Regions from separate parts of the Paenibacillus tritici genome, predicted to be linked through region 1. Evidence: riboswitches for the same ligand, from Rfam matches in the RefSeq annotation. Region 1 holds a riboswitch; each other region holds the start of a gene.

Region 1 (8,126 bases):
GATTATTCTCGCCACACGGCTGCTGGAAATAACAAGGAATAACGACACCCGTCTTGCTCACAGACGGCGGGGGATTAATATACCGATAAGACATGGCGTGCTGCTTCCCTGTTCTGGGGAAAGGCTCCATGTGTGGAACATAATTAGCGCCCGATAACCGTTACTTACGGATATCGGGCGCGTCTACGTTCTGGGGCTTGTATCAGATGAATTCAGCCGCTGTCGGGCTGTGTACATAACGTTCCACGAATTCGCCTACTGTGCGGATGTATGTGCTTTTATCCATATCATACGCTAGACCATGCCCCGCTCCATGCACCACCAGCTTCTCCTTCGGGCTCTTGCAGGCTTCATACAGCTCATTCATCATAGCAAAAGGCACAAAGGTATCCGCATCTCCGTGGATGAACAGAATCGGCACCCGGGCCTTGCGTACCTGATTCAGCGCAGACGCTTCACCGAAGGAATAACCGGCCTTCATCCGGGTCACCAGACTGGCACTCGGCACAAACGGGAAGCTTGGCAGATGATACATCCGCCGCAATTGGTAGGACAACTGTGCCTCAACCGAGGTATAACCACAATCGGCGACAACGGCCTTGACCTGCGGAGGATGCTCCTCACCGGCAGTCATCAGCACCGTGGCTCCACCCATAGATACGCCATGCAGCACAATCTGCGCGGCCGGACCGGTCTCTTGCAGGACAAATTCAATCCACTTCAGATAATCACGGCGCTCCGGCCACCCGAAGCCGATGTAATCCCCTTCACTATCCCCATGTCCCCTGGCATCAGGCAACAGTACATTGTATCCCAGATTGTCATAATAGTTTTTGGCGGAGGCCCCCATGTCCTTGGCTTTACCGGAATACCCATGGGCTATAATTACAGTCCGGCCTGCTGCCCGCTCAGATCCGAGGTAATATCCCCGCAGCTTCAGGCCATCTTCCGAAACCAGCTCCACCGTGCGGAAGCTCTGCCGTGACACCCACTCCGCCCCTTCTCCCCACGAAGCACCGGCTACCGGCGGATCGACCTTCAAATCGGGAGTCTTCGCCAGGAATTCCTTGGGCGCGCGCTTAATGGCTACTCCATAAAAATAATAACCGGCATATCCCACACCTCCGGCAGCCACAATCAGAACCGCGAGCAGGTAAAGCATCCACATTAACGTTCCCCCTTCAGTAAGCAAACACTCCATTTCGGGAATGTGATCTCTTGCTTATGATTAATTTGAGCCTAGTATAGCACGGGATGAAGTTAACTAAAAATACAGCCCGCAGCCCCCGCAAGTCTTCCCTCCCCACATACTCAGCAAATCCCCCTTACTCTATAAGACTCTTCAAGGCTCTTCAAAGCTCTTCAAGCTCTTCCGACAAACAAGTGGACAAACGTACTTTAATTCATCCATTTCTAACGTTTACAGGCAAGCAAGTGGAAAAACAGCATCTGCTATTGTTAGTTTGGCCCATTTTTACTGACTTGAGATGATTTAAGTGCTGTTTATCCATCTGCTGTCCCGCCGGGGTTAATTTATTCATCAGCAGTTGGACAAAATCCACCTATTAGCCGCTGTCCGCTCCCTATAGCAGGCTGGCTTTTCTCTGTATCCTATTGGATTCGGTTTTCCACATACATTTGCCTACTCACCTTCTCGCCAGCATGTTGTATTCGTTTTTTCGATTACATTCGGCCTACGCGGCGCTCACAGTCCAATTGTGTTCGGTTTTCCGATTAAAATTTGTTAAATAGATGAACAGACGACGTTCTGTTTTTAGGCGCGCTGCACATTTTCATGCTGGAGTTGTGCCTTGAAACATGTTTGTTTTCGCACACAGACGAAAATTAAAATCTCCTAAACAACAGCAAAGAGCTGCTTCCAGGAGAACGTCCTCTCCCAAAGCAGCTCTTGTCAAAATACTGGGTCATTGCTTTGTATTAATCTCAGTACGGATCACTCACTTGCGTTTGCCGTTTCTGGCGGTTCTTCTAAGAATCAAGCCCAGACCGGCAAGTGCTAAACCGGCAAAATAATATGGCGCAGGGCTGGATTCACCTGTCTTCGGCAGAACTCCATCCGCAGGCACACCGCCTAGAGGAACTTCCTCATCAACAATGATTACATCCGCCGGTACCGCTGACGGAGTTGGCTCCGGTGTCGCGGCTACTGGAGCAACCGCTACAGCCGGTGTCGGCGCTGGTGTTGGTGCCAGCGTTGCTGCTGGAGTTGCTACAGGTCCTAGCGGCAGTGGATCTTCATCAATAGCCACCTCATCAATAGCCACATCATTGCTTACGATGAATCCGATAATCGGAGTCGGCGTTGGCACTGGAGGGAAACTAAATGGCGGCGATGTAGGTGCTGGTGTCGATGCTGATGTTGGATCTGGTGTCGGCGTTGGCGTCGGTGTTGGATCTGGTGTCGGCGTTGGTGTCGACGTTGGATCTGGTGTCGGCGTTGGCGTCGACGTTGGATCTGGTGTCGGCGTTGGCGTCGATGTTGGATCTGGTGTCGGCGTTGGCGTCGATGTTGGATCTGGTGTCGGCGTTGGCGTCGATGTTGGATCTGGTGTCGGCGTTGGCGTCGATGTTGGGTCTGGTGTCGGCGTTGGCGTCGATGTTGGATCTGGTGTCGGCGTTGGCTCTGTCGTTGGCGTCGGTGTTGGCTCTACCGTCGGCGTCGGTGTTGGCTCTACCGTCGGTGTTGGTGTCGGTACTGCCGTCGGCGTTGGCTCTACCGTTGGCGTTGGTGTTGGTACTGCCGTTGGCGTCGGTGTTGGCTCTGCCGTTGGTGTTGGCTCTACCGTCGGCGTTGGTGTCGGTGCTGCCGTCGGTGTTGGTGTCGGCTCTGGTGTCGGTGCTGCCGTTGGTGTTGGCTCTACCGTTGGCGTTGGTGTTGGTACTGCCGTTGGCGTCGGTGTTGGCTCTGCCGTTGGTGTTGGCTCTACCGTCGGCGTTGGTGTCGGTGCTGCCGTCGGTGTTGGTGTCGGCTCTGGTGTCGGCGTCGGTGTTGGTACTGCCGTTGGCGTCGGTGTTGGCTCTTCCGTTGGTGTCGGTGTTGCCGTCGGTGTTGGTGTCGGCTCTACCGTCGGCTCTGGTGTCGGTGCTGCCGTTGGTGTTGGTGTCGGCTCTACCGTCGGCGTTGGTGTTGGTACTGCCGTTGGCGTCGGTGTTGGTACTGCCGTTGGTGTCGGTGTTGACACTGCCGTTGGCGTTGGTGTTGGTACTGCCGTCGGCGTTGGTGTTGGCTCTTCCGTCGGCGTTGGCGTCGGCGTCAGTGTTGGTACTGCCGTCGGCGTCGGTGTCGGCGCTTCCGTTGGTGTCGGTGTTGGCTCTACCGTCGGTGTTGGTGTCGGCTCGGCAGTCGGTGTTGGCGTTGGTGCTGCCGTCGGCGTCGGTGTTGGTACTGCCGTTGGTGTCGGTGTTGACACTGCCGTCGGCGTCGGTGTTGGTACTGCCGTTGGTGTCGGTGTTGACACTGCCGTCGGCGTCGGTGTTGGTACTGCCGTTGGTGTCGGTGTTGACACTGCCGTCGGCGTCGGTGTTGGTACTGCCGTTGGCGTTGGCTTCACTGTCGGTGTTGGCGTTGGCTTCACCGTCGGTGTTGGCGTTGGCTTCACCGTCGGCGTTGGCGTCGGTTTCACTGTCGGTGTTGGCGTCGGCTTCACCGTCGGCGTTGGCGTCGGCTTCACTGTCGGTGTTGGCGTTGGCTTCACTGTCGGTGTTGGCGTCGGCTTCACCGTCGGCGTCGGCTTCACTGTTGGTGTCGGCGTCGGCTTCACCGTAGGCGTTGGCGTTGGCTTCACCGTCGGTATTGGCGTCGGGGTGCACTTAGGTGTCGGTGACGGTTTTACTGTCGGCGTAGGCTTCACTGTTGGTGTCGGTGTTACCGTCGGCGTAGGCTTCACTGTTGGTGTCGGTGTTACCGTCGGCGTAGGTTTCACTGTTGGTGTCGGTGTTACCGTCGGTGTTGGCTTCACTGTCGGTGTCGGTGTTACCGTCGGTGTTGGGCTAGGCGTTGGCGTTACTGTCGGCGTTGGACTCGGCGGCGGTCCCTCTCCCTCGTACATTCCAAGGTGCAGCTCTACTCCGCCGCTAAAAGATTGTGCAATTAGAGTCCCGTACAGCTCCGCTCCGGAATAATGGACATCCGCGTTAGGAGCGAGTATCGTCCCAAAAAAGGATGTATACGCGATATCCACCTTTGTCGCTTCGTAGAAATTGAATAATACCTGGCTTGCTCTGCCGTTATTCATTGCAAAGCTTGGCACATTGACTGTAGATCCGCTTATATTAATAATCAATGTGGCATTCCCGGCAATGTTAAATTGAATATGATTTGTAGTTGCCAGCGTGGCAGCATCCAGATGAACCACATTGAAGCGGTCCGGTGCATTGATGGTAAGTCCTCCGTAATGATTATTACCAACCTCATTGGTACTGGACAATGCCCCGTATTCTGCGGAACGCGAGATCAGATACTGCCTCTCTGCTGCAAAATCAATCGGGCTGCCCTGCTTCTTCGTGCCCTTGATGTTAACGCTAGGCTCATTGGCTGAAATGCTGTCCCCATAGACCACGTTTCCGTAGATTTCTCCGCTGCCCGAATGTGTAAATTTCCTGCCGGCGACGAGAACATCCGTAGGTGTTGAATTCCTGTATGCCCTGGCCACTCCGTACCCACCGGAGAGAGTAATATCCCCCGCTGCTGCCAGGCGGCCTTCAATCTGATCATTACCTTGTGCGAAATCTCCGAATAGAAAAGCATTAAAATTGCCTGCAACTCCCAAAACCGCTGTAGGGTTATAAGGCACACCCGAAGCTGCCCTTACCTCCGTCCCCCAAGAAAAGGCGCTAGATAAGGTCATGATGCCCGCCAGAAAGACAGCGGCTGTTCTCCGCACTCTAGTTCTCAATAGTCCACACCTCCTATTTAACTATTAACTATTCTATGAATCTGCCGCATAACTATAACAAAAAAAGACCGCCAAGAAGGGTTAGCTTCACGGCGGCCGGACGACCTTAGCCTCAACTTAAGGGGCGGTAGATTCCTGACTTTGCGTCCCGCTCTTTCGAAACGGTTTGCGTTTGTACATGATTTCGATATGAAATTGATAGTTGCTTATGTATTATCGTTGTTGAGTCTATGACATTTGTTACTTTTGTACTAATTTCAGTTTATCCGGTCTCCAGTCCTATTGTCAATCCTTTTCCAATATATTTTTAGCTACTCCCTCGAAAATAATTCTCTCCAACCCCTTGTCCCCCAAGGGCTAAGGCCTCACTACCCTTTTCTGCGCCTGCCGAAAAAATCCAAGAAATCAGACCCTAACCGCAGTACTTGTAGCTTATCCTCTATAATTATATTAATTTTTATTATTAAAATTTGATACATATGTCCTATTTATCATTCTATTTGTATATATAATTACAGTCTATTCCTTTCGGTATGTAATATTACCTATTTATGGATTACTATAAACCCAAAAAACAGGTGTCACCCAATTATGGACAACACCCGTTTAAGCAACCCCCAGCAGTTGAACCCAGCCAATGATCGACACCCATAGAGGAACACTTAGAATGAACCCGAATACCAAACCGCGGCGGAGACTTCCTTCATGACTCATTGCCATTCTCCTTTGAACTGATTTTTTAATCTTTATTATTTCAATTTTAATATAAAATAATTCTTTATATTTTATTGTGAATTATGTCACATAGTTAGCCTGAGTTTATAAATTTCGTTGATTATTCTTTGCACTTTGAGTTACAATGCGAATATATGTTCTTGCCAAGGGGTTGAGAGGGATGCAGAGAGCAGAGAGCCAGGACAACCTGCTGGTCAAATCCTATATTTTGCTGCCGCTTATTATATCCGCCTTTGAACGCGATGCTTCCGTGATGTCATCCGAGCTGCGCACGCCCGCGCCTTATCTGGAGGTGATTCAGAGTGCCGTCCATGCCGCAACTGCCGATCTGCGGGAGGTCCGTGCCGGGATGCGGGCCCGTGGTCTGAGGGTCTATGAACAGCAGCGGCTGGAGATTGGGGTGGAAGCCAAATTCGTCTGCAGGGGTTATCATGAGCGGATGCTGCTGCTGGATGATGTGATTGCCGCCCAAGCCACCCTGCATATGCGCAGCTACCTGGGGATGGAGAAGAGGATTGCAATTTGGTAGCCAAAGAAGTCCTGCCGCAAGCGGCAGGACTTTTGAATCGAGCGAACCCCGGATGCCAATTACATTAACACCGTCCAGTACCCTAACGTACCACAAATAACCGCAAAAGCTACAGGATACAGAATCCTACGACTTACCTGATCCTTAAACACAATAAACAAACAAAGCATACAAAGCCATGCAATAAGAAGGCTACCCATCTATTATGCATACGCTCCTTCCCGGCATTTCTGCTCCGGCTTCAGCGGCTTACCGCCACAGAGCCCGCTATCCTTATATATAGGAAGATTTCCCGCCGAATATCCCAATTATACCAGCTAACCACGGATTTTGATGAAAATTATTATTCCCTGTGACACGGGGCGGAGTCAATCCTCCTCTTCAAGAACAGGATACTCCCAGAACCCTAAGCGTCCTTTGGCAGGTATAGGATGTACCAGCGGAACAACCTCCTCCAGCTTCCAGGCGAACCTGCCTTCTGTATAATTGCCGAATATATATTCATTTCCGCCCGGCCAGCCCTGCTGTACCTGCTGAAGCGTAACCTCACAGCAATCCGCAAGACGGCTGGTCGCCACAATTCTTCCAACCGGCAGGTTGTCGGCAGTGAACCCGTGACGGGCGAGCAAGGACTGATAAGGCTCTGTCCTGCAAATGGCCTTATTCACCTGCATCCCGGCATGAATGGCCAATGTCCCCCGGTAGGACGTCCGCCAGGAGCGGGTTTCAATTTGCTTTTCACCCAGCGCAATCAGGGTTGCCCACGGCTGTCGAATGGTCAGACATTTCATAATATAGCTTGCCTCCTCTGATGCATTACTATAGCCTCCCAAGGAAAGAATAAGGGTTATGAAGGAGGACTGATGAAGGATGGGTAACGGGTTCAATCGTGGTTACGGCGTATTAAAATGCAAACTATCCAATGAAGAAACTATATATAAGCTAGGTGACAAAAACAATCATATTGAGGTACTGGCTGAAGATGACTTCATCCAAAAGTATAGATTAGCGATCAACATCCAATCCAGCGAGAAAGCAAAGCATTTACCGGAAGACACAGCCAATCAGGTGCTTTATTATGTAGGGGAAGATTTCAAGTCAGATGAAACGGCGCGTTGGCTCACACTTGAATCCGGCTTCACGGAGATAACCAGGGACAACCGGAATCTTGCCCTTGATTATATCCGCGGGAACCTGGTGATCCCTAACAAGATGGTAGCTCTGCCTAATACGAACCCGAATGAAACCGAAGACAGCGATCCCCACAACAATCTGTATGACAAAATCACCTCTTATCTAAAGGAGGCACAGGAACAGGATGCAACCCTGTACGTATTCGGCGAGCCTTGGGGGCCGGAAGAGGATAAGCCCGATAAGTATTTCGGCTTCACTCCCGGACGCGGAGTTCATAATATTCATATGAATCAAGGCAACGCCGGCGGGTACGCTAGAGAAAATGGCGCATGGCAAGACGGCGGCGTCCTCATTCATTTTGAGAATGAACGCAGATGGGTCGCTATCTTCCTGGCCTTCCAGTCTCAGTCCTGGTGTACTAACGACCAGGGCGATGCGACCAAGCCAGTCAGTGAATGTAATCATACGAATGCTTTGTCATGAGCCAGCACCATCGCATTAACCGCTGATACGATATCCTTGGCATCCAGCTGTTCATCCAGCTTCAAATGAATTGGTAAGGTAGAGACTGGTGAATGGTTAGCAGAGATGATGAGCTCAACCACATGAGATGAAAGCACCGACGCTTGCAGGATTTGCAGCCAAGGGATAAGATCCGGTAACGCTTTATCCTCCGAAGGACCGGTCTCCATGCCATCCACCCCAATAGGTGAATGCCCGGCGAAATACTCAATCCTGAGCACAGCATCAGAAGGGGGACTGTTCCTCTTCAAGGTCCTAGCCGCTTCGAGCTGATGACGGGAGGTTTGTTT
Region 2 (8,126 bases), 940 kb from region 1:
GAATTTCTTCTTCTCGCCCAGCTCAAGGGGCAGCATGACATTCTGGAGTGCACTGAGCCACGGCATCAGGACAGGCTTTTGGAAGACCATGCCCAGGGACAGATCCGGGGAGGAATACGCAACCTCCCCGCCTGCTTCCGGGCTTAACAGCCGCAGCATCAGCCGCAGCGTTGTAGATTTCCCGCAGCCGCTCGGTCCGAGAATGGAAATGAACTCATTGCGGTAGACGTCGAGACTGACCTTATCAAGTACAGGCACATTGCCGAAGGACAGGGAGCAATTGCGCAAGGAGAGCATCGTTTCCCTGGTACCGGGATTCTGCACAGAAGCCGAATCCATCTGTTCTTTCATCGCTGTCGTCATACGGGTTCCTCCTTATTTCAAGTACTCGTTGGTGAACAATGAGTCCAGATCCTGTCCCTTTTTCACAAAGCCCAGGTCGATCAGATTCTGCTGCAATGTCTCCCAGGCCGTCTCTTCCATCGAGCCCAGCGGAAGCTTCTCCGGCAGAAGCAGAGGGATACTGGCCTTCATCATGCTGACCTCATGCTTCAGATCAAGCTTTTCTCCGTATTTCAGGCCGAATTTCGCCGCTTCCTCAGGGTGATCCAGCGCATAATCCCAACCCTTCATGGAGGCCTGCACGAAGCTGCGGACCATGTCCGGGTCTTTTTTGATCACAGACTCGGTGGTGAAGAGGGTGTCAGCATAGAAATTGATGCCATAGTCGTTCGGGTCAATAATATTGACCTCCTTGCCCTGCTCCTGCACCGCCAGCACTTCATTAATTACATATCCGGGCCAGGCCTTCACTTGACCGGTTAATAACGGACTGAGGTCATATTTGATCGGCATCTCTTCAATTTGCGAAGTGTCGATGCCCGCGCTTTTCTCCATGGCACGGAAGGTCAGCTCTTCGTTGCCGCCCAGCTTGATGCCTACCTTCTGGCCGACCAGATCCTCCATCGTCTTAATGCCCGATTCTTTAAGTGCGAACATGACGAACGGGGTTTTGCGGTATATCGCGGACAACGCTTTGACCGGGACGCCCTTCTCTCTGGCGATGACAATCTGGTCGGCACCGGTTACCCCGAATTCCTCACTGCCCGAAGCCACCATCTGCACCGCAGGGAAATCCGCGCCCCCCGGCCGAATCTCCACATCCAGCCCCGCTTCCTTATAGAAGCCTTTTTCAACTGCGGTGTAGAATCCGGCGAATTGCGCCTGGTGAATCCACTTCAGCCTGAGTACCACCTTCTTCAGCTCACCGGAGCTGCCTGCTCCCTGTCCCTCGGCCTTGCCGGTCTCTGAATGATTGCCGCAGGCTGTGATGAGCAGCATCAGTGAAGTAAGCAGGATGAGCGCTTTAGATCTGGACTTGTTCCACATGGTGATTCCCCCGTTTATGATGTTATTTGGACTATTAATATTGCTCCAGCGCCTTCAGCACCGCTTGTGAATTACTCACACTTCCGAAGACACCGCCCTGCATTTGAACCATACTCAGCGCCGCCAGGTGATTGGCCTCATCCGTAGCCCCCGTGCAATCCTCCAGGATCAGACACTCGTACCCGCGGTCATTTGCTTCCCTCATCGTTGTGTGTACGCAGACATCCGTCGTGATTCCGGTCAGAATCAGGTGGGTAATCCCTTTATTCTTCAATATCAGATCCAGGTCTGTAGCATAAAAGCTGCCTTTGCCCGGCTTATCGACAATGTACTCTCCCGGTACAGGTGCCAGTTCATCAATGATCTGCCAGCCGCGCTCACCCCGGACAAGAATCCGTCCCGCCGGTCCTTCCGAACCGATCTCGGCACCGATTTGCTTGCTGCGCCAACGTTTATTGGCCGGCAGATCGGACAAATCCGGCTTATGCCCCTCCCGGGTATGGATCACAGTGAACCCTGGAATCTCCCGGATGCGTGCCAGCAGCCGCGAGATGGGCTGAATTGCTCTTGCTGTTAAAGAGAGGTCATAGCCCATTCTTTCCACGTACCCGCCTGTGCCGCAAAAATCCGTCTGCATGTCGATAATCATCAGTGCCGTCTTCGCCGGGTCCATAGCGCCGTCATAGGGCCAAATGTATGGTGATGCTGAAATTTGCATGGTTCATGCTCCCCTCCCGAGTTTTCTGCTTTGATTAATGTTATGTTTATTAACATAATGACCATCCGTCTTGCTATGTGTTAGATTATATTACAACATTTTTATCGTGTCTTCGTTTTTATTACGAATTAATATACATTTTGTTTGTGTTTAATCACATATATAACATATACATTACACGATTGCCTCTGATTAGGCCCGCCTCCACCCTTGAATACCATTTAGCCCCACGCCAAAAAAGGCCGCCCAAGACAACAGCCTCAGACGCCCTACGCAAATCACGCTATTCAAGATTTAATTATTCACGAATTTCTCCCATAAGCTGTAAACGCTGGGAAACCAGTTTTCTTGAAATTTAATCTATTTCCACTTGTCGAAATAGGGCTGCACATTTTAAGATTTTTGATAAATAGGCATAATATAGTTGAAAAATAGCTCTTTAAGTACTAGAATTAAGCTTGTTTGCAGAAGTTAATGCAACACAGGAACTAGTGATGACTCTTTTTGTCGATTACAGTCGACCAAGCAGAAGGGACTTCAACTATAATATATAGAAGAAACAAATCGCCTCATACAGAGTGTATATCATTGATCTATTTCTAAAGGCAAACTTCCCGAAAGGGCAGGACGCAAAGCCATGGGCCTAAGAACGCCAAGAGTCGCGTTTAGGGTCGCCAGGCTGCCAATAGAGACCACTTAAGCCAGCTCTCACCGGGAAGCCCTCCCAGGCTTTATGATGTTCTTTTTCTGTACGAATGCCATTGATTATACGAAAAAAAGTGAGGTAACGACCATGCCGCAGCAGTTTATCGAACCAAACCGATATGAATTTGTGGAGTCCTTAATGCTTGAACGTAACGGTCTCCTGGATTCATTCTCTGTAGAGGGCCGAGCTTCTGACGGGGCAAATGGAGATAAGAATGGAATCATCCTCGTGCAGAACAACCAGATATTCATCACTCCCCCGCTGCCCGGCGGCGCTCCCGCCCGGATCTCTGCTATTCACCCTGTTGTACTGAAGATCAACTGGAAGACCGTTACAGAACCGACCGAAGTGACCAAGGCAGATTATATTACCTGGGAGATTTGCGAGAAGCCCCAGTATCAGATTACAGTTTCACCCGACAAGCTGAAGGTCTACTTCACTTTATACCGTGCTGAGAAGTACGCCTGGAATCTGGTCAACTGCCCTGCTGCCTTCGAGGCGGTAGTCCGTGCCCAGCCCAACCCGGCGGTGCTGCTGTCCACGCTTACCATAGAACAGATTATCGCCTCACTGGATAACCGCTTCATTCTGCGCAACTTGAATATTCCGGCCCTGTACGCGGAACTGGAGAACCCCACCTACCTTCCTGTCTGCATTGCTGAAGGACGGGCCCCGCTGCCCGGCAAGGCATCCCGGCTGGAATTATTTCTGCCGGAGCATACGCTGCAGGGCAACGGGATGCTCCAGGGATGCTCTGCCAAGGAGCCTCGGGATACCCTGGAGTACCTCCGGTTTCCGGGGGCTCCTTTTGCCTTGGAGGGGGAGGTGTTCGCCCGCAAATTGCCGCCCGAAGAAGGAATCCCCGGCTTCGACACTGATGGAAGAGTGCTGCCTCCACCGCCGCCGCAGGATATTTACGTCGCCGCCGGAGATCACGCCCGGCTTCTTCCATGCGGCGATATTGTGGCTATGCACACCGGAAGACCCCGCATCTGCGGAGGCACCGGCAGTGTCAGAAGATGTGACTTCCCGGCAGTCCGTGTGCTGACCAGGGAGATGGCGGGCGCTGCCGGTGAACTATTGTTCGCCGGTGACCTCATTGTAACAGAGGATATCGAAGGCCCGCTGCGGATTGAGGCACTGGGTAATGTGTATGTCTACGGCAGCGTATGCCAATCTACGATTGTAGCAACCGGAAGTATCTATATCAGCGGGCAAGCCACAGGGTGCTGCCTGTACGCCGGTCACCCCGGGGTACAGCAGCACCGCTTGCACTGCCTCTCCAGCCTGCTGCTGACCGAGACGGACGGACTGCGCGAGGCAGCGCGGCAGTTAGCCAAGAATGTAGAATCCCGCCAGCAATCGGTGAAATACGGTCTGGTGGTCATGCTGCTAATGGAAGATAAGTACAGCCATATCGCAGGTCTGATCAGCGATCTGCAAGCTGCGCTTAGCAGTATGAACGGCGAGTTCGGGCCCGGTACGGACCAGCTCCTCCATCTGCTGGAGGTGTTCGTCCATCCGGGATCATTCACCGAGATGATTACGGACAGTGTTCTGGGCAGCTTCTCCAGGCTGCTGCGCAAGCTGAGCGAGGATATTGAGCTGCTTCAGGAGGAGCATGTTATTATTAACCTAGCCCGCTCGCAGGGCAGCCTCCTGGAGTCCGGCGGGGAGCTGCTCCTGCGGGAATCTTGCCAGGGCAATAGCTGAAGGAGGGATTATCATACGATATAACCGTCTGGGGAATAGCGGCCTGCAGGTATCTGCTCTGGGCCTTGGAACCAATTCGTTCGGCAAACGGGCGGATCAGGAGACCTCGGTCCGCATTATTCACGCCGCTATGGATCAGGGAATCAACTTCATTGATACAGCCAATATCTATGCCGGCTCCGAATCGGAGCGGATCATCGGCCTCGCGCTTGAAGGCAGCCGCCATGAGGCAGTGCTGGCGACGAAGGCCGGATTGCCGAAGCATGAAGGGCCCGGCGGCAGCGGCTCTTCGCGCCATCATCTGATGCAGGAGCTGGAGGGCAGCCTGCGCCGCCTGAAGACAGACTATGTGGATCTGTATCAGATCCACACCTTCGATCCCTATACACCGCTGGAAGAAACTCTGCGTACGCTGGATGATATGATCTCAGCAGGCAAGGTCCGCTATATCGGCGCTTCCAATTATGCGGCCTGGGAGCTGATGAAGGCGCTGGGGATCAGCGAAGCCCGGAACTTAGCCAAATATATCTCCATTCAGTGCAGCTATTCACTTGCTGACCGCACCCCCGAAACGGAGCTGCTTCCGCTGTGTCTCGATCAGGGCCTTGGAATCATCCCTTACTTCCCCCTGGCCGGCGGTATCCTCACCGGCAAATATGCCGGTAGCGGCAATGTCCCTGCCGGTTCCAGAGCGGAGACCGATCCGAACTTCCGCCGCTTCCTTACCCCAGAGCGCATCTCGCTCGGCGGGCAGGTTAGCGCACTGGCGGACGAGCTCGGCACCTCACCTGCGGCGCTGTCTCTGGCCTGGCTGATGAACCGGCCCGCCGTCTCCACGGTGATCGTCGGGGCCACCGGGGTAGAGCAGGTGCAGCATAATCTGCGCAGCCTCTCCATCCTGCCGGATGCGGCAGTTCTCGAGCAGCTCGATCAGGCCAGCGCCGCCTTCCGCAGCGGCGAACCGTTCGCCGTCTACCGGCTGCCGTAAGCGCTGACGGTGACGTCCATATCCACCATATACACACAAAGCGAGCCCCCGTATACGGAGACTCGCTTTTGTGTTTTTTGGCTCATGATGAATTTGTATTATACGGCGGCAATAAACCGCTCCATGTCTTCCTGAACCGTAGTAATTCCGCCGATGCCGAAGGTGTCTATCAGGACCTTGGCCACATTAGGCGACAGGAACGCCGGGAGTGTAGGTCCGAGGTGGATGTTCTTCACGCCCAGATGCAGCAGCGCCAGCAGCACGATGACCGCCTTTTGCTCATACCACGCAATATTATAGGAGATCGGAAGATCGTTGATATCCGTAAGGCCGAAGACCTCCTTCAGCTTCAGCGCTATGACCACCAGCGAGTAGGAATCATTACACTGGCCGGCATCGAGTACGCGGGGAATGCCGCCGATATCGCCAAGCGCCAGCTTATTATATTTGTATTTGGCACAGCCTGCTGTAAGAATTACAGTATCTCCCGGCAGCTCTGCCGCGAAGTCTGTGTAATAATTCCGGCTCTTCATCCGTCCGTCACAGCCGGCCATCACGAAGAATTGCTTGATTGCACCGCTCTTCACAGCTCCGACCACCTGATCCGCTACATTCATCACGGCCGCATGTGCGAAGCCGCCAATAATCTCGCCTGTCTCGATCTCTACCGGAGCGCTGCAGCTCTTCGCCTGCTCAACCAGCACCGAGAAATCCTTCGCGCCATCAGGGCCAGCCGCAATATGCTGAACTCCAGGATAACCCGTGTTGCCTGTGGTGTAGAGCCGGTTCTTGTAGCTCTCCTTCGGCGGCACGATGCAGTTCGTCGTCATCAGAATCGGACCATTGAAGCTATCGAACTCTTCATTCTGCTTCCACCAGGCATTACCGTAGTTGCCCACGAAGTGGCTGTACTTCTTGAACGCCGGATAATAGTGGGCCGGCAGCATCTCACTGTGCGTATACACATCCACTCCGGTACCCTCAGTCTGCTTCAGCAACGCCTCCATATCCTTGAGATCATGTCCGCTGATCAGAATGCCGGGATTCTTGCCCACACCGATATTGACCTTGGTAATCTCCGGGTTGCCGTAAGCCGCCGTGTTCGCACGGTCAAGCAGCGCCATCACATCCACACCGAACTTGCCGCATTCCAGAACCAGTGCCGTCAGCTCGCCGCCGCTCAGATGGTCATCGAGCGCAGCCGTAAGGCCTTTCTCCATAAAAGCATGTGCGCCCGCTTCGTAGAACCCGAGTACAGCGGCATGTTCCATATAGGCTGCCATTCCCTTCAGGCCATACGTCAGCAGCTCGCGCAAGGAACGGATATCCTCATGCTCCGTGGCAAGCACACCCACAGTTGCCGCCTTATCCATCAGTTCTTCATCTGTAACTGCACTCCAGTTCGCTGCGTCATGCTCTGACAAATACGCGACTACTCCGGCATCAGCCACTCTGCTGCGCCAGGTATCCCGCAGGACAAGTCCTTCCCGGACCTTGGCGGTGAAGTGTTCCGGAACAAAGTTGGCATTGGTAATTGTAGCGAACAAGCTCTCTATAATAAATTTCTCTGTCACCGGATCGGTAATCCCCAGCTCACGGCCACTGCGTGCGAAGATGGCAATACCCTTGAGGGTATACACCAGAAGATCCTGCAGCTTGGCTACCTCACTGGTCTTGCCGCATACGCCCTGAATCGTACAACCCGTACCCTTGGCTGCCTCTTGACACTGAAAACAAAACATATCACTCATTACTTCACTCACTCCTTATCATTAATGGGATAGCTGAACGGGACTGCTCTGTGCCTCGCCTTTACAGTTACCAATAATTGTAGTAGACTTTCGTCTATCAATCGGTAACGAATGTTACCGTTTACTATTCATTTGGAGGAAAAGTATGAGACCTGAGCCTGCAACGCTGCAATCCTGCCTGCTCTTTCGCGGTAAGTCCGCAGATGAAATCGAACGGCTGCTGCATACGCTGGCTTACTCCGTCAGCACTTACCACAAGAACGCTATCATTCTCGCGGAAGGCGATCCGGCGGACCGGCTGGGGATTCTGCTCTCCGGCCGCGTTGAGGTGCAGAAGACGCATCCTACCGGCAGCAGCGTAACCATCGCCCATCTCAAGGAAGGGCAGACTATCGGAGAAGCGGTATTATTCCGCAGGAATAATGCCGTACCCGCCACAGTAACGGCCACGGGTCCCTGCAAGATGATGTTCATCGGTAAGCAGGAGCTGCTGAGATTATTCACTGCGGATACCGATATCCTCACCCGCTTCATCGAGAACCTGTCCGAGCGGCTGGTCCTTGTGAACCGGAAGATCGAGAATCTGTCAGCCGGACCGCTGCGCCGCCGCATCGTAGACTTCCTGCTGGAGCAGGGAGAGCAGCAGAACTCTGATACGCTGAAGCTTCCCTTCAGCCGCAAAGAATGGGCCGAGCATATGAATACCGCCCGTCCTTCGTTGTCCCGGGAGCTTGGATTCCTGCGTGATCAGGGCTGGATCACGTTCAAGGGCAATGAGATCACTCTGCTGAACCGGAGCCGGATGGAGGATTACATCCAGAGCCTGCCTTCTTCGGCAGGCAACCTCTAGGTACCCATTGC
Region 3 (8,126 bases), 610 kb from region 1:
TCGTATATACCCATTTACTTTGCTGTTGAGCCATGATGACAGGGTCTGGAAGCTCTCCGCTCTCCCCGATTCCGATCGGTTTGCCGTCGGCCAGCTTCAGGAGGCTGTCATAGTAAGACTGCTTGAAATCATTGTCATAGATATCGGCGGCTAGAATATCCACCTTGGAGGCACCCGGATAATAATCGGCGTAAGGCTGTGACGACTTGTTCGGGGCATTCGGATTCCACACCCACAGCAGGTTGTTCAGCTTGTGCGTGTTCACCATGCGGTCGTATACCAGGTCCCAGAGCTTAACGAAGTTATCCTTCTGCCCCCACCAGAACCAGCCGCCGTTCATTTCATGATAAGGACGCCATAAGACAGGGACTCCGGCATCCCGCAGCTCACCTAAATATTTCGCCACCTCATCCAGCTCCGCAACCAGCGCTTTGTACTGCGCAGTCCCGGGGGTCACATAAGCATTGAACTTATCCTGGCTAAGCTGCATATGGACATTGGTCCATATGGGGGAGGTTCCCGGCAGATTCTGATGGAAGGTCATGGCGACAATCCCGCCGTTCTCATGCCACCGGATGGCGCTGTTTACGACAGCCTGCCGCTGCTTGGCGATGGTCTCCTTAGACTGGTTGCCTATCGCTCCCAGCTCATAGCCGTGCAGAACGGCATACTGGCCGCTTGTGTTTTTGAGCTTGTTGTTGAATTCATCGGGGCTCTCCAGGTAATCATGCTGGCCGGAAATCATGCCTTTGCCGCTGAGATCACTGAGATAACTGAGCAATGCGGAAGCCTCCTTGGAGGCCGAGGGATTAATGGGCTTGACGGGTACGGAGGCGGCAGATGTCGTAACCTTGGCGGTTGCGGGAAGACTGCGCCCCTCCCCCGTCCCCCATGGGATCAGTGAAAGGATAAGGATAAGAGGAAGAATGGTTATATATAGCCTGTATTTACGGTAAGTGTTCAATGTAATCTCCTTTCTCCAGCCGCACTGCTCCGGTAGACTAGGTCTCCCGGGAGGCTAAGCCTTCCCGGAATCGTCTATAGCTTAGTAGCCCTGCTGATCAGCAGGGCCATTAAGAGTGGGCTTACAGGATTTATAATTGTAACGTCTTAACCAGTAACAGCGCCAAGAATGAACACAGCTGCGGACCTTATAAGCTTAGGAAGCGGAAGGGAGGAATAGTGCGCTTGCCGGAACCGTTCCTTTGGCCTGGCTAGGACTCTGCCACATCAGGCGCGCTTTCGCATCCCCTTGATTCTCATAATACTCTACTTGAATATCATACAGCTCGCCTGCGGTCAGGCTTATGCTGCCCGAGCGTTCGGTCCCGCTCTGCTTCACCCAGCTGTCGATCACAAGCTCACCGTTAACCCGTACGCGGATACCGTCATCCGAAGTGGTATAGATCTGATAAGTTTCAGTATACAGCGGCTTAATCTTGCCGCTCCAGCGTACGGAGAAGAAATCTATGCCGATGGCGGCATCCGGCGAGCCTTGACGCCAGTTGAAATCAAGTACAGCATCGGTGCGCACTACAGCGGGATCGCCCGATAGCGTCATATTAGTGAAGTATTCCGCGTACAATCCGTTTGCAGCCGGAGGATTCTCCGGTACTGCTGTAGGAGTGGGTACCGGAGCAGGTGCCGCTGTCGGCGTTGGTGTCGGCACTGGTGTTGGCGTCGGTGTAGTTACTGGTGCCGGCGTTGCTGTTGGTGTTGGTACTGGTGCCGGCGTTGCTGTTGGCGTTAGTGTTGGTACTGGTGCCGGCGTTGCTGTTGGCGTTGGTGCTGCAGATGGAGCAGGTATGGAGGTATTGCTTGTTTTTATAAATAATGCACTGGCCGGAACGGTAGCCTTCACCTGACTCGGGCTCTGCCACATCAGATGGACATTCGCATCGCCAGCGTTCTCATAATATTCCAGCTTGATATCGTACTGTTGCCCGGCAGTAAGGGCTATGCTTCCGGTACGGACTGTCCCGCTCTGCTTGACCCAGCTGTCAATGACTGCTGTGCCGTTCACATATAAGCGGATACCGTCATCCGAGGTAGTGTAGAACTGATAGGTTTCGCTGTAAGCAGGCTTAATCTGGCCGGTCCAGCGGATCGAAAAGGCATCTGTACCCAGCGCAGCAGCCGGAGTTCCCTGGCGCCAGTTGAAGCTGACCACATTATCACCGCGCACCATCACTGGCGTGCCTGAGAGGGTCATATTCTTGAAATATTCTCCCGTCAGACCGTTCTGGAGGGGCGGCTGTTCCGTATCACTGGGAACGGGGACTGGCTTCGGTACCGGAGGGACTGTTGGTGCTGCTAACGTTGGTACAGGCGTTGGCGTTGCTGTTGGTACTGGCGTAGGTGTTGCTGTTGGTACTGGCGTAGGCGTTGCTGTTGGTACAGGTGTAGGCGTTGCTGTTGGCGATAGTGTCGGTCTTGCCACAGGTCCTGCCCAGGCTTTATATTGGTCACGAGTCAGGGTATAGCTGTCATTCATGAAATTCTTGATTGTCGCCGTGCTGTTGTTCTCATAGAGCATCTTGCCCCAGTTCATCATAAACACATAATTCTGCTGGGTAAGCTTCAGCTTGGATATACTTGGCATTTCACCGTTCTCCCCGATGCCAATCGGTTTACCGGCAGCCAGGCTGGACAGTTCATCATGATATTTATTCGAGTAGTCATTATTGTATATATCTGCTGCCAGCACATCCACTTTGTCCGCACCCGGATAGGTCCGTTCGTAAGGGTCTGAGTTGGAATTGGGCGCATTCGGGTTCCACACCCACAGCAAATTATTTAATTGATGAACGTTAACGAAACGGTCATACATTATATTCCACAGTGCAACAAAATTGTTCTTCTTCCCCCACCAGAACCAGCCGCCGTTCATCTCATGGTAAGGTCTCCATAGAATCGGAACACCTGCATCCCGCAGGCTTTTCAGGGAAACGGCCACTTTATCGAGATCCGCAATCAGCGCTTTATACTCAGTCGTGCCGGGGGTTACGTATTTGTCGAATTGCGCCTGGGTGATTGGCTTCTGCACATTGGACCATTCATATCTGGTGCCCGGAAGGCTCTGGTGAAACGTCATAGCGACAATCCCGCCCGCTCTGGACCAGTTCGTCGCACTCCAGACGATATTCTTGCGCTGCTTGGCAACTCCGCTCTCCGTCTGTCCGCCAATCGCTCCAAGCTCATAACCATGCAGTGCTGCGTAATGTCCGCTTGTTCCCTTCAGCTTGTTGCTTAGCTCATCCGGGCTCTCGAAATAATCATGCTGCCCTGTGATAATTCCATTTCCCGAGATCTCATAGAGATCGTTCAGCAGCTTGACAGCCTGGGCTGAAGCATTGGGATTCACAGGTGCTCCGGAAGCAGATGCAGCCTTGACCGATGACGGGGCTATTCCGAGTCCTACAGGTACAGCAGACAATAATACGGCCAGCGACAACACAGTGCAGAGCAAACGAGACTTACGGTAAGTTTTCACAATATTCTCTTCCTTTCGGTAGCCAGGCTGCCACTCTTGCGAAGGCCCTATAGCTTTGCGTCCCTATCTTTCGATTAGGTTTGCCTTTGTCGTTTTGGAAGGATCAATCCCTCTTACCGTAAGTATCGTCAGTATGCAAATTTAATGTATAGTATTGGCGAAATTTATCCAAAAAATAGTTCTCAGTACCTGATTTGAAATTGTAACAATTGGTTAAATGGATAAGTTGGACCTACGAAATGAACTGATGTAGATCTATATCCTCCCAGTCCAGAGTAATACGAATGTTATCCTCTTCTACCAGCTCAGAGCCGGTCTGCACCTCAATAAATTCCACATCTGTAAGCGCCAGAATCGCGTGCTTGGTCCCTTCTGGTATCCTTACCACATCTCCTGCCTTCACGTTGTGCATCTTCTCGTTAATCACAATGCTTGCTTCCCCGCTGACAAAAGTCCAGATTTCACAGCGCTTGTGATGCAGCTGGTAACTGATGTTTTTGCCCTCGTTGATGAAGATCCGCTTGGTCAGCACCTCATTGCCTTCATCATATTTCACATAATCAATCACCTTGTAGTGGCCCCAGCGGCGCTCTTCGTACATCGGTCTTTGTTCAAAAGACTTCAGCACTTCCTTGATCCGCGGACTCTCTGCCTTATGCGTCACCAGAATGCCGTCCGGGCTGGCGGCAATAATCAGATCCTTCGCCCCGATCACCGTGATCGGAATATCCAGCTCGTTAATGAGGCAGGTGCCCTCGGAGTCAGCGGTCACGAACCCTTTGCCGACATGGTTGCTGGTCATTTCCTCTGTTAAGGTGTTCCAGGTCCCCAGGTCCTTCCAGAATCCGGCATAGGGCTGGACCACGATATTATCCTCTTTCTCCACCACTTCGTAATCAAAGCTGATAGAGGAGAGCAGCTTATACTGCTTCTGCAGCTCCTCGTAATTCAGCGGCAGCCCTTTGCGCTGCAGGATATCGAGCAGGTAGCCCAGACGGAAAGCGAATACCCCGCAGTTCCAGAGGGCATTCCGGCTGATCAGCTCCTCGGCCTGCTTGCGGTCCGGCTTCTCCTGGAAGTGGCTCACCTGCAGGTAACCGCTCGCCCCTGCCTCTGCGCTCGTTGGAATGATATAGCCGTATTTCTCCGAAGCATGTTCTGGAACTACGCCCATCAGCGCCAGATTCGCTCCGCTCACCAGCATGGTGTTCTCCAGCTGTAATACCGTTTCGAAGAAGGAGGATTCCACATAAGGGTCCACCGGCAGGATCGCTACAGTCTCGCTTGGGGAGACTCCGGCAATGGAATACAGGTAGGCTGCCGTCAGCGCAATAGCGGGGAAGGTATCCCGCCGCTCCGGCTCTACGATTATCGGCACCTCGCTGCCGAGCTGGCTCTGAATCATCTCCACCTGGCTGCGGCCGGTCGCAAGGTAAGACGACTCCGCCATTCCTGTCTCCTGCAGTTGTCTCCATACGCGTTGTACCATGGATTCCGGTTCACCTGCCGGGCTTTCCAGTACCTTCAGAAATTGCTTCGAACGTGAATCATTGGACAACGGCCAGAGCCGTTTACCAGAACCGCCTGATAGAAGTACCAGTTTCATATGTGAACCCTCCATATCGTATTGTTATTGGGTATTTCTTGTTGCGGAGCTGTGAGTTAAAATCCCGCCTGTTATGAGGGTCGCTGCAAGGAATTTTGGGCTTACGGCCGCTGTTGTCTCCAGATGTTGTTGATTATATTGCTTGCAGCAGATAACATCCGGAGACAAGGGCGGACGCTAACGCTCCTACAGCTCCAAAATTCCTCTCCGCTCCATTCCTTAACAGGTAACCTATAAAGATTTCAACTGCTGGCTATTCGCGCAGGCAGTGAATTCTCCACTTCGCTCGCTGCCCTCTGGGCGAAGCTCCCGGCTAAAGATCCGGATATTGCCGCTTGTTGTTGCGGCAATTGAACCGTGGCCGCGGGCCGTGCTTGCGCGGTGCGGAAAGATTTAAAGACGCATATGTTGCGTGCCTCTTGTTCCAAGGGGGCGCCGCCAACCTAAGCGACGGCAAAGGTGAAATCAGGTGCACTTTTGCTCCTCATTTCCACCTTTGGCCTGCATCCGGGGAAATGAAGTGCACTTTTACTCCTCATTTCCACTTTTGGCCTGCATTCCGGGAAATGAAGTGCACTTTTGCTCCTTATTCCCACTTTTGGCCTGCATCCGGGGGAATGAAGTGCACTTTTGCTCCTCATTCCCACTTTTAGCCTGCAACCGGGGAAATGAAGTGCACTTTTACTCCTTATTCCACCACTCAGCCGACTTTCGGCGCTTTCAGAGGGACTTTTCCCTCTCCTTTCGCCACTCAGCCGACTTTCGGCGCTTTCAGAGGGATTTTTCCCTCTCATTTCACCGTGCAGCCCACTTTCGGCGTATTCAATGGGATTTATCCCTCTCATTCCACCGTACAGCCCACGTTCGGCGTATTCAATGGGATTTATCCCTTTCCATTCAATGAATAGCCCACTTTCGGCGTAACGCATCAAGTGGATCGCCGCTCTAAACCGCGCCAGCCACGCTCTGGGAGAAGCCGCTAAGGCCGCCCATCTGCGGGCGCCCCACAGAGATATACTCCAGGCCGGTGCCTTCGATCTGGTCTTTGGTATAGATATTGCGGCCGTCGATCAGCACCTGACGGCGCATGGTCTTTGCCAGTTGATGCAGGTTGATCTCTTTGAACTGGTTCCAGTCGGTCAGGAGGCAGACGGCGTCGCTGCCTTCAGCGGCTTCTTCAGCCAGACCGCACCAGCGCAGATGCGGATGATCGTATTCCTTACGGAAGTTGTCGGCGGCAATGGGGTCATACAGCTTCACGGTAGCCCCCTCGGCGACGAGTGCCTCCACGATCTCGCGGGCCGGTGCCTCGCGGACATCATCGGTATTGGGCTTGAACGCAAGCCCCCAGATACCGATCACGGCGCCGCGCAGGCTGCCCAGCGATTCATGCAGCTTGGAGATGATCATGAACCGCTGGCCTTTGTTCACCTCGACGACCGATTTGAGCAGCTTGAACTCATAATCCACATTGCCGGCGATCTGGATCAGCGCATTGGTATCCTTCGGGAAACAGGAGCCTCCATAGCCGATTCCGGCCTGCAGGAAGGTAGATCCGATTCTCCGGTCCATGCCCATCCCCTCTGCCACCTCGGTTACATCAGCTCCTACCTTTTCGCAAATGTTGGCAATTTCGTTAATGAACGATATCTTCGTCGCCAGAAAAGCGTTAGACGCATATTTGATCATCTCTGCGCTGCGGATATCGGTAACGAACACGTTGTCCGTGAATCCCTTATGAAGCTCGCGCATGGTCGGCTCAAGCGCCGAATTATCCAGTCCGATCACGATCCGGTCGGGATGAAGGGTGTCGCGGATTGCAGAGCCTTCACGGAGGAATTCAGGGGCAGAGACGATATCGAAGGGATGATTCGTATGGGAGGCGATCAGCTTGCGGATCCGCTCATTGGTGCCAACGGGAACCGTCGACTTGGTCATGATGATCTTGTAGCCCTCCATCGCGTGGGCAATCTCGGTTGCCGCCCCTTCGATGTATCTCAGATCGGCTTCGCCGCCCGGAAGTGAAGGAGTACCTACTGCAAGAATAACGATATCGGAGCGGCGGACCGACTCCTGAAGATCGGACGAGAAGCTTAGGCGGCCCTCGCGCAGATTCATCTCGATCAAGGCCTCAATGCCCGGCTCATAGATGGGGGATTCCATCCGGTTCAGCTTATTGATTTTCTCCTCATCCTTATCCACACAGATGACATGATTCCCGTTCAAGGTGAAGCAGACGCCTGATACAAGTCCTACATAGCCGGTACCAATTACTGCGAGTTTCATAGTTTCATCCTCCTTTTAGGAAATTGACGTAGGCCTGTTCCACATACTGCTTGAACTGAACCATAAACGCCTGCTCATCGAATTTGCGTGCATGGCCCATAATCTGGTCAATATCCCATGCATAGGACTCCACCTCATCAATGGCCCGGAGCAGATCATCAACCTCCTGGTGCTGGAAGAATACGCCGTTAACGTAAGGAATAATCGTGTCCAGCGCTCCTCCGGCCTGATAGGCGATAACCGGTCTTCCTGCGGCATTCGCCTCCAGCGGCGTGATACCGAAATCCTCTTCCCCAGGGAAAACAAATGCCCGGCACTGTGACATCAGCCCTGTAACTTCCTCATCCTCCAGCCGGCCCAGAAAAGATACATTCCCTTTGGCCATGCCTTCCAGACGCTTCCGGTCCGGTCCGTCCCCGACAATATACAGCTTAAGACCGTTACGGTTGAACGCCTCCACCGCCAGATCAATCCGTTTGTAGGAAACCAGCCGCGAGACAATCAGATAATAATCGCCAATGTTCGAGGAGCTGCTGAAACGGGCTGTATTGATCGGCGGGAAGATGACATCGGAATCCCGGTGGTAATAATTTTGAATCCGCGTTTTCACGACAGAAGAGTTGGCTACGAACTGGTTTACATTTTTGGAGGTGCGCTGGTCCCAGCTCTTGAGCCGCTGCATATACACCTTCAGCAGTCTTTTGAACAATCCCGAATTCGACTGCCGCTCCATATACGTGT
Region 4 (8,126 bases), 3.4 Mb from region 1:
CAGCGAAGTGGCGAAACGCGCCAAAGCCTTCGGCATGGACATTCTGGCCTACGATCCGTTCCTCACGGCAGACCGTGCAGAGAAAATGGAAGTGAAGCTGGCCTCGGTGGACGACATTGTGCGCGGAGCAGATTTCATTACCGTTCATACCCCGCTGACCCCGGAGACCCGCCACATGATCTCGCGCCCGCAATTTGAAGTCATGAAAAAAGGCATGCGCATCATCAACTGTGCCCGTGGCGGTATCATTGATGAAATGGCTCTGGTTGAAGCGATTGACAGCGGCATTGTAGCCGGCGCCGCCTTCGATGTATTCGAGAAGGAGCCGCCAGCGGCGGATCATCCGTTCCTTACGCATTCTAAGATCATCGTAACTCCGCATCTGGGTGCCTCCACGATAGAAGCCCAGGAGAATGTGGCTATTGATGTATCGGAGCAGGTGCTCCATATCCTGCGTAATGAGCCGTTCATCAACGCGGTCAACATTCCGCCGGTTGCTCCAAGTGTGATGAACAAGCTGCAACCGTACTTCACGCTCGGCGAGAAGCTGGGCAGCTTCGCTACCCAGCTTACAGACGGAGCAATCCGTGAGATCCATGTCGAATATGCCGGCGATCTCTCGGATGTGGACACCCAGCCATTGACCCGTTATGTCGTTAAAGGTGTTCTCACCCGCCACTTCGCTGGTGATGTGAACATCGTCAACTCCATGCATCTGGCGAAGACCCGTGATGTGAACGTGGTAGTGACTAAGGCTTCCAAAACCAAAGGCTTCACGAATCTCATTACCGTGACGCTCAAGGCTGAGCATGACGAAGAGCGTCTGGTAGCCGGTACCCTGCTGCAGGGCTACGGCGAACGGATTGTACAGGTCAACAAATTCCCGGTGGATATCGCTCCTGAAGGGCATCAGATTGTAATCTCCCATAATGACAAGCCGGGGATTATCGGACTGGTCGGCACTCTGCTCGGGGAGAACAACGTCAATATCGCTTCCATGCAGGTGGGCCGTAAAATCGTCGGGGGAGCAGCCATTATGCTGCTGACCGTTGACAAGGCTGTTCCGAAGGAGGTCCTGGTTAAGCTGGCCGGACTGCCGGAGATCAACACCGCAGAGGAAATCATTCTGCTCTAGAACGCTCTAATATATCTTTTATGTACTATTAAGTAAAACACTCTAAAGGAGTACCGGCAGAAGCCGGTCACCCCTCTAGAGTGTTTTCTTTCTTTTAACCGGAAATGCGGAATGCCGGAACCTTCCGGCCGTCAATATCCGTAAAGCCGTATTTCTCCGCCAGGTCGCCTACTCTCTGGGGAATCCCCGTTATGGTCATCACTTCAGGATCAGCAGCGAGCGCGGCGGCTGCGCGTCCGACATAGGCTGTAGATTCGGTAGTCTGAAGCCCCTCCTTCTCCTGCCAGTGCGCTTCGTCTGTACCGAAGCTCTCCAGGACCAGCTCCGTCCGCATCCAGCCCGGAGACAGGGGAATCACCGCGATGCTATCCGCAGCCAGTTCAATGGATAACCCGTAGGCCATACGCACCAGCGCATTTTTGGACAGATCATAATAGAAGTTCCCCGTGTACTTGTACTCATCCCAGAAGGTGGTATGAAGAATCAGCCCCGTCCCTGCCCTTTGGCTGCGCATCAGCGGGATAGCGTAATAATTGGTCATCAGCTGTGCCCTGACACCTGCAGTGAACATGTTGTCCCAATGCTCAGGAGCCTGCTCCCAGAACGGGTCGTTCAGGATGGGCAGGTTATTACCTCCCCAGACGTTGTTGACCAGAATATCCAGTCTGCCCTGCTCTGCAGCAATCTGTCTGATGGCCGCCTCTGTCTCACCATCCTTCGTATGGTCACAGCGAATCGCTGCACCCGACCCGCCTGAACGCTGAATTTCGTCCAGCACACCTGCAAGAGTCCGCTCGCCAGCCCCCTGGGGTGTGCCGGCATTCCTGCCCGTAATATATACATAGGCGCCTGCTTCGGCCAGTTCCAGCGCGATCCCCCTGCCTGCCCCTCTGCTCCCTCCGGTTACTAGTGCGATTTTGCCCTGAAGATTAGTCATATGATTCGCTCCTCTCACTTGCTTCATTTCGTAATCATTATTAATATATACCTTATATATGACAACAACTGACATATATAATGAATCTATTCAGGAGGCAACCCATGAGAGCTGACCGTTTATTATCTATTCTGCTGCTGTTGCAGAGCCGCGGGAAAATCAGCTCCAGGGAGCTGGCGCAGACTCTGGAGGTATCCGAACGGACGATCTTCCGGGATATGGAGGCCCTTAGCTTCTCCGGCATTCCGGTTCTGGCTGAACGCGGCCGTGAAGGCGGCTGGAAGCTGGCAGAAGGCTACCGGACCTCCCTGACCGGCATGAACCCCAAAGAGATTGCAGCGCTTCTCCTGCCCGCTGATCCGGCGATTCTGCGGGCTCTGGGAATCCAGGAGGAATTCTCCTCGGCTGCCCGCAAGCTGCAGGCTGCCGCTACGAGACAGCTGGTCACTCCCTTCAGCTTCCTCAGCCAGCGGATTCATATCGACGGTGCGGGCTGGCATCCTTGCGGGTACGGTCGCTTCCTCTCTGCGTGAGGCTGCAGCATTATATGATTTCTTACAATAGACCAATTGCACTATTATCCCCTATAATATTACAATACACATCATTATTATTTAGGGGGAACTTACCATTATGGACTGGATGAACAAGCTGCCGTTGAAACAAAAGATTGTTACCGGCTGTTACCTGGTTGCCGCTCTATTCGCTGTCCCGGTGTTAATTACGCTGATTATCATGGACAGGCTGCTCATCGGCATCATTCTCGTGGCGATCCTGGCCGCACTGACTTACCCGCTTGCACGCTTCATTGAGAGAACGCTTACATCTTCGTTCGAGGACATTTCCAATGTGACGCACACGATTGCCAAAGGTGACTTCACCAGCCGTGCCGACGAGAGCGGCTCCATGGGAGACATCAGCCGTTCGTTCAACACCATGATTGATAAATTAAAAAAAATCCTCACCGACGCCTCCCAGATTACCCGCCAGGTGATGGATGCCAGCCGCGGGATTGAAGACAAGAATCAGAACCTGAAGTTTGTAATGGCACAGGTGGCCTCCTCCTCTAATGAGCTGGCACTGGGCGCCAATGAAATCTCAACCGATATCGCCGAGATGACAGAATCCATCAAGGATATTGAAACCAAAGTCTCCAACTATACCAATTCCACCAAAGAAATGAACAAACGCTCCGTACATACGCTGGAATTGGTCGAAAAGGGTCGGCAATCGGTAGATACTCAGGCAGAAGGCATGCGGAAGAATATTCAGGCTACCCAAAAGGTGGCGGATACCATTGAAGCCCTCTCCCAGAATGCCCGCGGGATTACGATGATTACCAAGACGATCACCGAGATTGCGGAACAGACCAATCTATTGTCGCTGAATGCTTCGATTGAAGCAGCCCGTGCAGGCGAGCATGGCCGCGGCTTCGCTGTAGTAGCCCAGGAGGTCCGCAAGCTGGCTGAGGAATCAACCGCTTCGACCAAAGAAGTATTCGGACTGGTCCGCAGCATTGAGGCGGATATCAAGCAGGCCATTGATAACATCGCTATCAACGAAGAGGTTGTTCAGGTACAGAATGAGATGATTACGGAGACGGCCCATATCTTTGCTCAGATCGTACATAGTGTCCAATACATAACCGAGCAGATCTCCTCCTTCTCAGCAGAGAGTGACCTCATGCTGGAGAGCGCACTTAAGATCTCCGGGGCGATTGAGAATATCTCAGCCATTACCCAGGAGACGGCCGCAGGCACGGAAGAGGTATCCGCAGCGATGAATGAACAGATTCACGCCCTGCAATCCGTAGCCGACGAGACGGAGAAGATGACCTCAGCGGTGTTCAATCTGCAAAAAACAATTCATATTTTCAAATTCTAGCATTCCCGAAGAGAGGCACGCCTGCAGAATTTTTTGCGGGAGGTGTCTCTTTTTTCAACAAAATAAAAGATTGTTATGTAATATTCACAAATTGTTGAAATTGTGCATAAGGCCTAAAATACAGCTTTGCACTTCTTTACAATTGATGCTTTATAACCAGATTCCGGCTGTTCATTCGTTTTTCAAGCGTTGTAATTCTTAAGACCTATTGGAGAATACTTCAGCCCTGTAATTCTAAACTATCCATGTCTCTTAGCAGCAATAGACGGATGCAATAAGTCTTTGGACTCAACCCGTACAATTTCAGCGGTTATTGCCTATTTGCATTTTAAGACTTTAGTCTTCCAGACGTACCCATTTTCAAAAGTTTGAAAATCTAAATATTTATCGGTTTTTTGATCTGAATATTCGTCAAATTCCGAGTTTCTTCTCCCAGGGGTTATTGACAAAAGCAGAGCGAGGAATATATTGTAAAGGAAAATTCTCCATTCATTGATTTATAACAACATACCGGGCAAAATTCTCCGAAAGGGAATGACGCAAAGCCATGGATCTACAGTCTCATTTCTATTAGGTGAGATCATGACTGCCAGGTTGCTGAAAAACTGTGAACGCCTGATTTTTGCGTTTTTTATGGTGCTTCGTGCAACAGACCTGTGCTCCTACTTTGAGTACAGGTTTTCTATTGCTGGCATAAACAAATAACAACTTGCGGGGTGGATGTTCTGAAGACAGTTGCAGATTTTATGGCGGAAGCATTACGTAATCTAGGAGTAACCCATTCTTTTGGAATCATAGGCAAATCTATTTGCCCCATCGCTTTGAAACTGGTTGACTATGGTATTGAGTTTATTCCCGGCCGGCATGAGGCGAGCTCGGGTTTTGAAGCCGGCGGTTATGCGCTAAAAACCGGCAGTCTCGGGGTTGCCTTCGGCACCTCCGGTCCGGGCGGAACGAATCTGCTTACCGCAGCAGCACACGCCAAGGCCAATAATCTCCCGGTCCTCTTTATTACCGGGCATCAATCCATTAAGGAGCTAGGCATTCCCCAATGCCAGGACTCCACTTCCTATCTGGCGGATTTGGCTGAAATGTTCAGACCCGCCACCCTCTTCAGCAAGCTGGTTGAACGCGGCGACCATTTCAGCACCATTTTCAATCATGCCCTGTCGATCGCCCTCGGTGACCGCAAAGGCCCCGTCCATCTGTGTATGCCGTTTGATGTCCAGACAGAGCGGCTTGAAGAATGCCGGATTGTTCTGCCGGAACGCAGTAAGCTCGTAAGCTATCAGAACTATGAACGGATTACTTCAGCGATCAATGCTTCAACCAGACCGCTCATCATTGCCGGCAAGGGGGTCAACCGCTCCGGCGCACATCAGGAATTAGTTCAATTCGCCGAGACCTTCAACATTCCTGTGGTTACCTCTCCCGGAGGCAAAGGGGCGATTGCTTATGATCATCCGCTCTACCATGGTCCGGTCGGAGTAGGAGGCTCTACACACGGGGATGAGCTCATGAACAACAGCGATCTGTTTATCGTCATGGGTTCCCGTCTCAGCGATATGACCATCTGTAATCTGAAGCCGGAGAATCACCCGCAGCAGTTAATCCAGTTCGATGTAGATCCGACCTTTGTCGGCAAAATCCTCACCTCACCGACCCTCGCTGTCGGCGGGGATGTACGGGACAACCTGGCGCTATATCTTCAGCTGGTGGACCCCTCAGCGGTAACCAGACATGAATTAGCGGTTCCTAACGATTACAATGATGAGCTGCCCGTGCTGACAGGACTCTCGCTGGCTTCGGTATTGAGCACGATGAGCGATTTGATTCCTTACAACAGCAGCGTGTTTGTTGATGACGGCAGCCATGGCTTCAATGCTGTGAAATGGTTCAATGTGAAGAAGCCCGGCAGTTTTATCTTCGATGCCTACTTTGCCTGTATGGGCAACTCCATTGGCATGGCGATCGGTGCCAAGGTTGCCGCTCCGGAGGAGACAGTCTTCTGCATTACCGGGGACGGCTGTTTTATGATGCTCGGAACTGAAATAAACACAGCTGTTTGCAAGGACATTCCGGTTATTTTCATCGTTGTGAACAATATGCAGTTGGATATGGCCCTCAAAGGGATGGAGAAAACAACCGGCAGAATTGATGGTACGATCTTCGAGGTCCCGGTAGATGCCGTGAAGTTCGCCGAGTCTCTTGGTGCAGCCGGCTTCCGCTGTGAGACTCAGGTCGAGTTCGCCGCTGCGATTAGCGAGGCTGTCGCCCTTAACCGGGTAGCCGTGATCGAGCTGCTGACCGACCGTGATGAAATGCCTCCTACGGCCCATCGCACACTGGATCTCACATAAGCCGTAGTATCATACAGAAGTCCTTAACTTACTATCAGGAGGCAGACGCGTGAACAAGAACATGAACAGCGGACTTGAACATTTCTCTAATCTTTCAGGGGATTATGGGGCCAAAGCCCTAGCACCAATCAAAGAGCATTTTCCGGAATTAGCCGAGTATATCATGGGCAATGCCTATGGTGATATTTTTCAGCGGACCACTATCGGATCGGATTGGAAAGAGATTGCTGTGATCTCTTCGCTGATTACGATGGGTCAGTATGAACAGCTCGGAGTGCATTATGTAATGGCGCTGCGGGTAGGCATGACCGTTGAGCAGATCAAAGGCGTGCTGCTTCATCTCGTCCCTTGTGTGGGGGCTCCACGGGTGATTTCAGCCTTCAATGTCCTGCTGGAGACCCTGGAGGAAGTGAGATAATCATCTGCACGATTTTACAAATTTCGACTTTCAGGTTGCACATTTAAGAATTATCTGGCAATGTTTTTAGGGTATCACCACTTACAATTAGGGAGAGATAAACAACATGGGACAATTTATTTTGAAGACTGACACTGCGAAGAAAGTAATCAATATCGAGCTGGAGGGAACCTTTTCTAACGAGGACGGGCTCAAATCCATACAGGCTTACCAGCAGACCATCAACCCGATTACCCCTGCTGAATATGCACTGGATATCGACTGCCGCAAGCTGAATGTAACCGCACCTGATGTTGTGCCGCTGCTTGAAGGCTGCTTCATCATGTTCAAGTCTGACGGCTTCCAGAAAGTAAGTCTTACACTGGAGAACAACCCGATCCTCAAAATGCAGCTGGCACGCCTGGGCCGCAAAGCGGGACTCGAAAACCTGGAAATCACTTCGACGACACAAGCTTGATTAACTAACTTGATTAACTAAAATTAAACCAAAATCAGCAGCTTGAAACGCATGACTTGGTTCATAACAGCAACTTCATGAGAAGTATCGCTAACCATACTTTTAGGAGGTTTACTATGGCAGGGATTCGCATTAAGGATATTGATATCTACCATCCAGGCAAAAGAATCGGCAATGATTTTTTCATTCAGCATTTTGACTACAAGGGTATTGATATCCGTGGACTGCTGGCTACTCTGGGCCGTGAGAACCGCTACAGCATCGACAGCCCGGATGAGAACTCCCTGACTATGGCTTTTGAAGCCGCGAGCAATGTTCTGGAGAAGACCGGACTTACCGGTCCTGATATTGATCTGATCGCTTACGCAAGCCAGACTCCTGAATATATATTCCCGACGAACTCATTGATGATTCACCGCTTAATTAACGGAGCTTCGCATACGATCTGTATTGACAGCAATGCCAACTGTGCAGGAATGACCGCTTCAGTTGAACAGGTCAGCCGCCAGATGATGGCGAACCCAAGAATCCGCCGCGCCCTGGTCATCGGCTCTGATTACGTTGCACCTCATGCCAATAAGAATGATCCGGTCTATTATGCGAACTTCGGTGATGCTGCTGCCGCGCTCATTCTGGAACGCGATGAGAATGCGGTGGGCTTCATTGACTCCATCTACCAGACGGACACCTGTGTGTACGGTAACTCTCTTTTCCCGGCAGAAGGCTTGGCACAGCTTGGGCGCACCGGTGTCGCTGCAGGAGAGTTCAACGTGAAGTTCATTCCGTTCGATGATTCCATCTGTGTGGACGCCGCTTCTGAATCCATCAACACCTTGCTTAGTAATAACGGAATCGCTCCTGAGTCGGTCAAGGCAGCCTGCTTCTCACAGCTGTCCCTCCCGAACATCAAGGCGGTCTCCGGCAAAACCGGCATT

The links. Region 1 has a riboswitch for cyclic di-GMP ahead of KDC22_RS02460 (choice-of-anchor A family protein). Riboswitches for the same ligand answer to the same signal wherever they lie in the genome.
Region 2: it holds a riboswitch for cyclic di-GMP, as region 1 does, so the genes downstream of both, KDC22_RS31475 (flagellar assembly protein A) here and KDC22_RS02460 (choice-of-anchor A family protein) in region 1, are expected to answer to the same signal.
Region 3: it holds a riboswitch for cyclic di-GMP, as region 1 does, so the genes downstream of both, KDC22_RS04900 (PA14 domain-containing protein) here and KDC22_RS02460 (choice-of-anchor A family protein) in region 1, are expected to answer to the same signal.
Region 4: it holds a riboswitch for cyclic di-GMP, as region 1 does, so the genes downstream of both, KDC22_RS21085 (thiamine pyrophosphate-binding protein) here and KDC22_RS02460 (choice-of-anchor A family protein) in region 1, are expected to answer to the same signal.

What each region holds. Positions count from the first base shown of each region.
Region 1 covers NZ_CP073365.1:553,663-561,788, reverse strand. Annotated here, with positions in the region: gene KDC22_RS02465 (alpha/beta hydrolase) at 203-1,162, opposite strand; gene KDC22_RS02460 (choice-of-anchor A family protein) at 1,959-4,916, opposite strand; cyclic di-GMP riboswitch class I at 5,005-5,097, opposite strand; gene KDC22_RS02455 (YhjD family protein) at 5,812-6,180, shown strand; gene KDC22_RS02450 (ASCH domain-containing protein) at 6,549-6,971, opposite strand; gene KDC22_RS02445 (YukJ family protein) at 7,051-7,797, shown strand; gene KDC22_RS02440 (hypothetical protein) at 7,776-8,126, opposite strand, start outside.
Region 2 covers NZ_CP073365.1:7,322,014-7,330,139, forward strand. Annotated here, with positions in the region: gene KDC22_RS31460 (ABC transporter ATP-binding protein) at 1-363, opposite strand, end outside; gene KDC22_RS31465 (ABC transporter substrate-binding protein) at 376-1,389, opposite strand; gene biuH (biuret amidohydrolase) at 1,424-2,107, opposite strand; cyclic di-GMP riboswitch class I at 2,702-2,794, shown strand; gene KDC22_RS31475 (flagellar assembly protein A) at 2,841-4,526, shown strand; gene KDC22_RS31480 (aldo/keto reductase) at 4,540-5,514, shown strand; gene hcp (hydroxylamine reductase) at 5,613-7,265, opposite strand; gene KDC22_RS31490 (Crp/Fnr family transcriptional regulator) at 7,411-8,115, shown strand.
Region 3 covers NZ_CP073365.1:1,159,303-1,167,428, reverse strand. Annotated here, with positions in the region: gene KDC22_RS04905 (glycosyl hydrolase) at 1-964, opposite strand, end outside; gene KDC22_RS04900 (PA14 domain-containing protein) at 1,160-3,493, opposite strand; cyclic di-GMP riboswitch class I at 3,508-3,588, opposite strand; gene KDC22_RS04895 (sugar phosphate nucleotidyltransferase) at 3,726-5,099, opposite strand; gene KDC22_RS04890 (UDP-glucose dehydrogenase family protein) at 6,045-7,385, opposite strand; gene KDC22_RS04885 (glycosyltransferase) at 7,390-8,126, opposite strand, start outside.
Region 4 covers NZ_CP073365.1:4,849,257-4,857,382, forward strand. Annotated here, with positions in the region: gene serA (phosphoglycerate dehydrogenase) at 1-1,135, shown strand, start outside; gene KDC22_RS21070 (SDR family NAD(P)-dependent oxidoreductase) at 1,230-2,072, opposite strand; gene KDC22_RS21075 (helix-turn-helix transcriptional regulator) at 2,177-2,605, shown strand; gene KDC22_RS21080 (methyl-accepting chemotaxis protein) at 2,706-3,956, shown strand; cyclic di-GMP riboswitch class I at 4,460-4,558, shown strand; gene KDC22_RS21085 (thiamine pyrophosphate-binding protein) at 4,673-6,316, shown strand; gene KDC22_RS21090 (carboxymuconolactone decarboxylase family protein) at 6,366-6,734, shown strand; gene KDC22_RS21095 (hypothetical protein) at 6,841-7,191, shown strand; gene KDC22_RS21100 (3-oxoacyl-[acyl-carrier-protein] synthase III C-terminal domain-containing protein) at 7,308-8,126, shown strand, end outside.